DNA from 2 places in the Paenibacillus sp. NPDC058898 genome. Region 1 is predicted to be linked to the other one. Evidence: riboswitches for the same ligand, from Rfam matches in the RefSeq annotation. Region 1 holds a riboswitch; the other holds the start of a gene.

Region 1 (4,397 bases):
CCCGATCCAGAGGCTTGCCCGCGATGTAGCCAGATTGGTAAACGTTCCGGAATTCGTCGCCTTGCGGACTCAGCCCCTGCGGCGAAAACAGCAGCACGCCCTGTCCTTCCAGTTCAAAATAATCGGGGCATTCCCACATATAGCCGAAATGTTCAAGACGGGTCTGGATTTCCCCTTTGCATGACCAATCCAGCAAATCCGGTGATTCATACACGACAGCCGTTCCTGTTTGATCGTCCCTTTGGGCGCCGATGACGAACCGGAACAGGTCTTCGTCTTTCCATACCTTCGGATCCCGGAAATGCTCGGTATATCCGTCCGGCACACGGTCAATCAGCGGCTTATCGAGCTTCGTGATGGTGCCAACACGGTCCATCACGGCCATGCATTGATAAGAATGCCTGTTCCATTCCTCATCCCGGGTATTCCCGGTATACATCAGATACAGTTTGTCGTCTTTCACGATCCCGCTTCCCGAATAGGCGCCATATGCATCATGCGAGTACCCGGGCTCAATGGCGATGCCTTTGTTTTGCCAGTGCACCAAGTCCGTGGAGGAGGTATGGTACCAGTATTTCAGGCCGTGAAACGTGCCCAGAGGAAACCATTGATAAAACAAGTGGTATTTCCCGTTATAATAAGAAAATCCGTTGGGGTCATTCAGCAAGCCCATGATGGGCTGTACGTGAAACCTCTGCCTCCATTCGCTGCGTTTTGCTTGCTCCTTCAAGGAGGCAATCTCTTCAGGAGAGGCCTGATCCAGGCGTCGGTATCTCCGTTCTCTGTCCATGTCTCTTCTCCTTGTATATAGGCTTTCTCAAAAAACAAACTGATCATGCTATGCGTGAACATCAGCCTAACCCATTTATAACGGAACCGGTTCCAATCAGGGTTAAAAATAATGAACTCAGCTCCAATACCAAGCAAAAGCAGTATTGGAACCGGTTCCTTTTTTCCAGTATAAAATACCTATTTTAGATTGTCAACGCTTTCCCGATGAATCATATCGCAATTCATGACCGTCAGGAAATCCACAGGCTCGTCGTTGACCAGCTTTATGATATGCTGAGCGGCGAGGTGGCCCGCTTGGGAATATCCATATTTAACCGTTGTCAATCCGGGATGAATTACCTCGGTAACGTCGTATCCGCCAAATCCGGTAACGGAGAGTTCGTTGGGGATCTGGATGCCCTTCATATGAGCCGCTTTCATAACGCCTAACGCGATGTTGTCGGTAGCGCAGACCATTGCAGTTGGCAGCGTTCGGTTCAACTCAAAAATGGACAATGCGGTCTTTACACCATCCGACATCTTAAACCCACTCTCATAGAGAACCGCCTCCACCTCGTCATACTCGCTTAACGCCTTCAGAAACCCTTCCTTCCGCTGAACTCCGACAGCAACGTCTTTTTCCGTCACGCCGATATAAGATATATGACGGTGTCCCATGGACAGCACATATCGGCCCATGTCATAACCTGCGGCATAGTCGTTATATATCATGCTGTGGACATCCTTATGCTGTTGTCCGAGCAGGATGACGGGGATGCCGATCTCTTTAATCGCGGCAAGATGCGTTTCCGTCACCTGAGTGGCGAATAAAATAATGCCAGATATTTTTTGTCTGGCGAGATCATACAGCGCTTCAATCTCCCTGGATAAGTCCTGGCTTGCATTAATAATGAGAAGCTGATAACCGTGTTTCCTTAATTCTTCATCCATGCCGGCAACGGTCTGCGATGCTGAGAATGAATCCAGACGCGGCACAATGGTGCCGATCATGCTGGTTTTTTTCGCTTTCAAGCTCTGTGCGAACGAATTCGGAATATAGCCGGTTTCCTGAATGACCAGCTCTATCTTACGGCGTGTTGCATTACTGACAGAACCTCCGTTTAAGAAACGGGAGACCGTGCTTTTGGCAACTCCGGCTTTTTTGGCAATATCTGCAATCGTGTTCTTCATTCGGTGCTCCCGGGAGCCGCTTGCGGCGCTGCAACGAACAGATTATCCTCCACAGCTCCTTGCTCCGCAGCACAACTGGAAATGAGTTGTTTGTGCATGAATCTCTCCCCTTCGATTTTGCTTTTTCCTAACTATACCATGACTTCCAGGGATCCGTGAAATGCAGACTCCACCCCGAGCATTTGATGGGCAATACTTTTCTGCGTTCCAGATTCTAGCGAGGAACGAAGCGATTCAAAGGGGGATTCTTCATGCAAATCCCCTTTCGGGACGCGCAAATGGACCGTGCCTTATCCCGTTATTACATGGTTACTGTTAACCTTGCACGGTTCGCTCAGCCGATTCGACGGTATGCTTCAGCAATGTAGCAATCGTAACGGGGCCAACACCGGCAGGTACTGGTGTAATTGCGGATGCCAACTTCGCGCAGGCATCGTAATCGCAGTCGCCGATATTGCCTGGATTATAGCCGGCATCCAATACGACGGCTCCCGGCTTGATCCAGTCCCCTTGAATCAAATTAGGCTTGCCTACGGCCGCAACCACGATATCTCCCTGGGACACAATCTCCCCAAGGTTCTTCGTTCTCGAGTGGCAGATCGTAACGGTAGCATTGCGATTAAGCAGATTCATCGATACCGGCTTACCCAGAATCGGACTGCGTCCGACCACCACGGCATGCTTCCCTTCGATCGGCAGATCATAATAATCCATAATCGCAATAATCGCAGCAGGCGTACAAGACGGATAATCGGCAAAACCAAACGCATTTTGCGAGAAACCGAGCGTGGTTACTCCATCCACGTCTTTTTTAATGTCAATGGCATCAAAGGCTGCCCGTTCATCGATATGATGCGGTACCGGATGCTGCAGCAGAATACCGTGGACATTCGGATCCTCGTTCAGCTCTTGAATCGCAGCAATCAGCTCCTCGGTCGTTGTCGATGTCTCCAGTACCACTTTTTTGGATATGATGCCAAGCCGCTCGCAAGCATTTCCCTTCATCCGCACATAGGTCGCCGAAGCAGGATCATCGCCAACCAGAATCGTTGCCAGACAAGGCGTTACCCCCTGCAACTTCAATTCCTGTACCTTTACAGCCAGCTTGGTCTTGATATCGTCGGATACCTTTTTTCCATCTAAAATTACGGGTTCCTTACTCATGCTAATCCGCTCCTTCGCCATTGTATTAAAAAACATAAAGAGGCAAGGCGACTGATCGTCTCCTTACCTCTTGCCCAGGCGTACGGCATATGATCCTATGTGCTCCCTCTTGGTACCCCAAGCTACGCCAGTAACACATAGATAACTTTTTTTAATATACCACGACTTTGGACATCGCGCTACCGGGTATGAAGCCGACCGCTTTAAATCACAATCTCTTTGATTCATTTGCGGGAAGCACACATGATTCTGATTAGTCTCTCGGATAATTCACTTCCATAATGTCCATAAAAGGAACCTTCGTAATAACGCCATTCTGTTTCATATGTACCTTCCCTGTTCGGGAGTCCATTTGATCGATTTGCCCGCGGACCGCCTCTTCTCTTCCCCAGACCGTCAGCACGATAACCGATTCCTCCTGGTAAGCTTCCGTAAGCTGATTTCCGAGTTCTTCCAGTACAAACTCATCTCTAGTGGGTCTCTTTGGAACCTTTGCTTTTGCCATTTCCTTGTCCTCCTGATTGATGTTGCTCATGCGTCAGCATTACATTCTGAAATACGTTAAAGCTATCATCGAAACATGAATTGGGAATCTTCTTCCTATTCTTCCTATTATACAACAAATACAAAACAGGTGCTCTGGACTTGATAGGTATAAGTTCTGGACAGATAAATAGATTGACCACATCATTAAATGATTTTTTTAAACCCCGTCCTTCTGAAGGGCGCTTTCTAAACAGGGTAATAACTTTTCCTGCAATTGAGTTTTTAAATGATGAATTTCTGCATATTCCCCTGCTTCTTTCGTATTCTTCTTTTGAACTTTTCCATGACAAAAATCCCCTTAAGTAAACTGTAGCGCTCTTCTTCAGCACTGTCTACGCAAAGGGGATTATATTCTAGAAAACCTGTAAAGCCCTCAAGTGGCTCTTTATCCATTCGTAATTATTACGATTAATTTTAATCAAAAAAATATAACCTTACAGTGATAGCTCTTCGATGGCCATCCATGGCAGCGGATTGTTAAACGTCGACCAATCCAGCTGCATTTCCTGCTCGGTCAACAGACAATCGTCCAGCTCCTGCTCGATTAGTGACTGTTCCATCCCAATCCCGATCATCACGAGCTCGGTCATCCGATCCCCCCAGACGGCATCCCATTTTCGCTGCACATCCGGCTCACTCTGAATCAGCTCCTGCTGTTCCTGCTCGGTTAAAGCAGCCACCCAATATCCAGCTGGCCCGAACTGAATCGAAGGACCCGCTTGACT
Region 2 (4,397 bases), on a different contig from region 1:
GGACAATCCGTTGATTGTGCATATTTCGGAGCTAGCTCAGCTTGACGGTTTGGTCCTTCATGTAAATGAGACGGAACGGGCGCTGATGGCAAGGTTCTGGCCTGGGCCGCTATCGCTGGTACTGCCCGTTAAACCGGGTGCTGTTTCCCCTCGCGTGACGGCAGGTCTCGATACCGTTGCCGTACGGATGCCGGATCACAATGTGGCGCTGGCTTTGATCAGCGCCGCCGGGCGTCCGCTGGCTGCGCCGAGCGCGAACCGTTCCGGTCGGCCAAGCCCGACGCTGGCCAGCCATGTCCTGGAGGATCTGGCGGGGGCGATCGACGGCGTCCTCGACGGCGGCCCGGCCGGGGTGGGCGTCGAGTCGACGGTCGTGCAAGTCGGCGAAGACGGGGCCGTCACGGTGCTTCGCCCGGGCGGCGTCACGGCGGAGCAGCTTGCCGCAGTTGCGGCAAGCGTGCGCATGGACCCGGCGCTGCATCGCGCCGCCGGGGAGGCGGGGAGCCCGGCGCCGCGCTCGCCGGGCATGAAGTACACGCACTACGCACCGAAGGGTGCGATGTGCGTGGTGCAGGGCCCGCGTGCCGACGCGGTGTCGGCACGCATCGCGGCCGAGCTTGAGGCGGCCGGCCGGCGCGGGGAGGTGACCGGCGTGCTGTCATTCGACGAGCACATCGGTCACTACCACGCGGACGTTGCCGTCTCGCTCGGCAGCCTGGCCGCGCCGGAGGAAGCGGCCCGCCGGCTGTACGCCGGCCTGCGCCGATTCGATGACGAAGGCGCGACCTTCATTCTGGCCGAAGCGTGCCCGGAGCAAGGCCTCGGGGCAGCCGTCATGAACCGGCTGTTGAAGGCCGCGGGACACCACATCATCGATGTGAATTGACCCGCCGAGTGAACGCTTTTGGCATCATTTACCCCTTGTCCGCATATGTTGTACAAGACCATGGGACTTGGGGGAATGGGCATGCTGGAGGCGTCTGTCCAATCGGGACAGCTTGCGGCGATTCTGCTGATGGCGGTTGCACTCGGTCTAGACGCATTTTCGCTTGGAATCGGAGTCGGAATGAGAAGCGGCATGCGCTTAGGCCATATGCTGGGCATCAGCTTCATGATCGCGTTGTTTCACATGCTGATGCCGCTGCTGGGCTTATTTGCCGGCCGCTATGTAGGCATGTTACTGGGTCACGTCACAGGGCTTGCGGCCGGCGGGCTGCTGCTTCTGTTAGGCGGACATATGATGTATAACGCCTGGCGGGGTGGAGAAGGACAGCGAATACATCCTACCGCATTTTTAGGCATGCTGCTGTTTTCGCTTAGCGTCAGCATCGATTCCTTCTCGGTAGGCGTTTCACTCGGGATGTTTGTGGATGATGTACTGTTGATCGTGATCTCCTTCGGGATCGTGGGCGGTTTGCTGTCCATTCTCGGTTTGCTGCTTGGCCGTCAGGTAAGCAATAGACTGGGGGAGTACGGTGAAATGCTGGGTGGGCTCATTTTGGTTATATTTGGTGTCATGTTTATCTTTTGACGTTATATTTGTTACAATAACCCCAAAGAACCTACTAACGGGAGGAACGGGACCGTGAAAAATATACTGTTTGTCTGCACAGGAAATACCTGCCGCAGTCCAATGGCTGAAGGCATGCTGCGCAAGCTTGCCAAACAACGGGGCATCCCGCTGGAAACGAAGTCCGCCGGTGTCTCGGCCGTGGATGGAATGCCGGTGTCCCATCATGCGGAGTCCATACTACGAGACCAGGATATCCAGGAACGCTTGGTGTCCAAACCGTTGACTGCGAATCTGGTGGAGTGGTCAGACTTGATCCTGACGTTGACCCAGTCGCATAAGCAGTATGCTATAAGGCAGTTCCCGCACGCCGCAGACAAGATGCATACGCTGAAAGAGTTTGTTGAGGATGACAGGCGGGTGCTGGATGATCTGCGGGAGCAGGATAGTCTGTATGCGGCGCTTGAGCTGGCCAGATCGCTGGGCCGCGACGTCAGCGACCGTGACCGGGAGCGTCTGATCGAGCTGCGCCAGCGCATTCCGAGCTTCGATATCTCCGATCCTTTTGGAGGCTCGCGGGAGGAATATGAAGCGACGGCTGCAGAGATTCGGACGGCGTTGTTCCGTCTCCTGGACAAGCTGGAGAAGGATCGGCATAACTAAGTCTTGCTTTGAACGATATGAAGCCTAGCATTGGGCTAAAAAGCCACTTGCCTTTCACATGGTATTGCTTTAAGATGAAGTTGAAAAACAATGATCCGGTGTAACTGGCGACGAAGTGGATGAAACCACGATGGAGCATCGGAATATACGGCCGGTCGCCTGGGCAAAGAGCATTTGGAGCACCATACGTGCGCCGACTGCTCTTTTTTCGTCTTTTGCGCCCGATTTGGGTTATAATGAAACAAGCTAAAACGCAAAAGCGAACATACGAGGGGGTTTTTCATAGATGAAAATTGCATTGGGTACGGATCATGCCGGCATTCGTCTGAAAGAGGAGATCGTGGAAGTCATTCGGGGTCTTGGACACGAGGTGGAGGATCTGGGCTGCGGCTGTTCCGATTCCGTGGATTATCCCGATTATGCCCTTCCTGTGTGCGAGAAGGTAGTCTCGGGTGAAGCGGATCGCGGCATTCTGATCTGCGGTACGGGGATCGGCATGAGCATTGCAGCCAACAAGGTGCCGGGCATTCGCTGCGCGCTGACACATGATGTGTTCTCGGCCAAAGCGACGCGCGAGCATAACGACAGCAACGTGATTGCGTTGGGTGAGCGTGTTGTCGGTCCCGGACTTGCTGCTGAAATCGTCAGCGCATGGCTGACAACGGATTTCAGTCATGGCGAGCGCCATATCGGCCGTGTGAACAAGATCAAGGCCATCGAGGAGCGTTACCTGAAGAATGAGTCGCGATAAGTGAACGCGTAAATTTACGGCTGCGGCTATCGTGATATGGGATTGAAGCATCTTCTGTGAAAAAAATCATCGGGAGGACTGTGACATGACGGATATCTCCAAGGTTTCCTTGAACGAACAGACAGCGCGTATGGTCCGCGAACTGGCCGAAGCGGCCGTGTTAGGACCTAGTAAAGTGCTGGTCATCGGATCCAGCACCAGTGAAGTGGTCGGACGCCGGATCGGCACAGGCGGCGCTCTTGAAACGGCGCAGCAGCTCCTTCAGGGCATTGCCGAGGTCCAAGCGGAATTCGGTTTCGCGGTGGCTTATCAATGCTGTGAGCATCTGAACCGTGCGCTTGTCATGGAACGCGAGCTGCTCGAGCGGCTGGGTTTGACGGAAGTGGCGGCTGTTCCCATTCCGGGAGCGGGAGGGTCGATGGCCTCCGCGGCTTACCGCAGCATGAAGGAGCCTTGTCTTGCGGAATCGATTGAAGCACATGCGGGAGTTGATATCGGCGAGACGCTGATCGGCATGCATTTGCGGCGAGTAGCGGTTCCGTTCAGACCGACCGAGCGTTATATCGGCAAGGCGCGCGTAACCGCGGCTTATACCCGTCCGAAGCTGATTGGCGGAGAACGCGCGGTGTACCGGCTCGAGCAGAGGGATGATTCCACACTATGCGATTGATTCAAATGAGAACTCGCTTTTTTAATTATGAGAACTTGTAGTATTGACTTTGCAAGAAAAAATAACGATTGATTATGGGAGGATATGAACATGATGGAACATTTGCGGAAGAGTGACCCGGCTGTATTGGAAGCGATGGATTTGGAGCTAAAGCGTCAGCGCAGCAACATTGAGCTGATTGCCTCTGAGAATATTGTTAGCGAAGCGGTTATGGAAGCAATGGGGACGGTGCTGACGAATAAATATGCGGAAGGCTACCCTGGCAAACGCTATTACGGTGGCTGTGAGCGTGTGGATATCGTGGAAGATATCGCCCGTGACCGTGCCAAAGAACTGTTTGGAGCCGAGCATGCCAACGTTCAGCCGCACTCCGGTGCCCAAGCGAACATGGCGGTATATTTGGCAGCCCTGAAGCCTGGAGATACCGTGCTCGGCATGAACCTGGCCCATGGCGGCCATTTGACTCACGGCAGCCCGGTTAACGCTTCCGGACTTCTGTACAACTTTGTTGCCTACGGCGTGCAAGAAGATACGTTCCTGATCGATTACGACGAAGTTCGCAAAGCGGCATTCAAGCATCGCCCTCGTCTGATCGTAGCGGGTGCAAGTGCCTATCCTCGCATCATTGATTTTGAACGGCTTGCTGCCATCGCGAACGACGTTGGCGCATTGTTCATGGTTGATATGGCTCATATTGCCGGTCTTGTTGCGGCAGGTCTTCATCCGAATCCGGTTCCGCATGCCCATTTTGTAACGACAACGACGCATAAGACGCTTCGCGGACCTCGCGGCGGTATGATTCT

The links. Region 1 has a riboswitch for ZMP and ZTP ahead of ACOZB4_RS09405 (bifunctional 5,10-methylenetetrahydrofolate dehydrogenase/5,10-methenyltetrahydrofolate cyclohydrolase). Riboswitches for the same ligand answer to the same signal wherever they lie in the genome.
Region 2: linked by a shared signal. The riboswitch ahead of rpiB (ribose 5-phosphate isomerase B) and the one ahead of ACOZB4_RS09405 (bifunctional 5,10-methylenetetrahydrofolate dehydrogenase/5,10-methenyltetrahydrofolate cyclohydrolase) in region 1 are both predicted to bind ZMP and ZTP.

Annotation. Positions count from the first base shown of each region.
Region 1 is NZ_JBMOSM010000003.1:227,839-232,235, forward strand. Features, by position in the region: gene ACOZB4_RS09395 (glycoside hydrolase family 32 protein) at 1-790, opposite strand, end outside; gene ACOZB4_RS09400 (LacI family DNA-binding transcriptional regulator) at 970-1,962, opposite strand; gene ACOZB4_RS09405 (bifunctional 5,10-methylenetetrahydrofolate dehydrogenase/5,10-methenyltetrahydrofolate cyclohydrolase) at 2,278-3,126, opposite strand; ZMP/ZTP riboswitch at 3,192-3,271, opposite strand; gene ACOZB4_RS09410 (YolD-like family protein) at 3,380-3,631, opposite strand; gene ACOZB4_RS09415 (GTP-binding protein) at 4,107-4,397, opposite strand, start outside.
Region 2 is NZ_JBMOSM010000005.1:162,581-166,977, reverse strand. Features, by position in the region: gene ACOZB4_RS15650 (L-threonylcarbamoyladenylate synthase) at 1-886, shown strand, start outside; gene ACOZB4_RS15645 (manganese efflux pump MntP family protein) at 968-1,531, shown strand; gene ACOZB4_RS15640 (low molecular weight protein arginine phosphatase) at 1,586-2,173, shown strand; ZMP/ZTP riboswitch at 2,264-2,345, shown strand; gene rpiB (ribose 5-phosphate isomerase B) at 2,460-2,924, shown strand; gene ACOZB4_RS15630 (TIGR01440 family protein) at 3,010-3,594, shown strand; gene glyA (serine hydroxymethyltransferase) at 3,685-4,397, shown strand, end outside.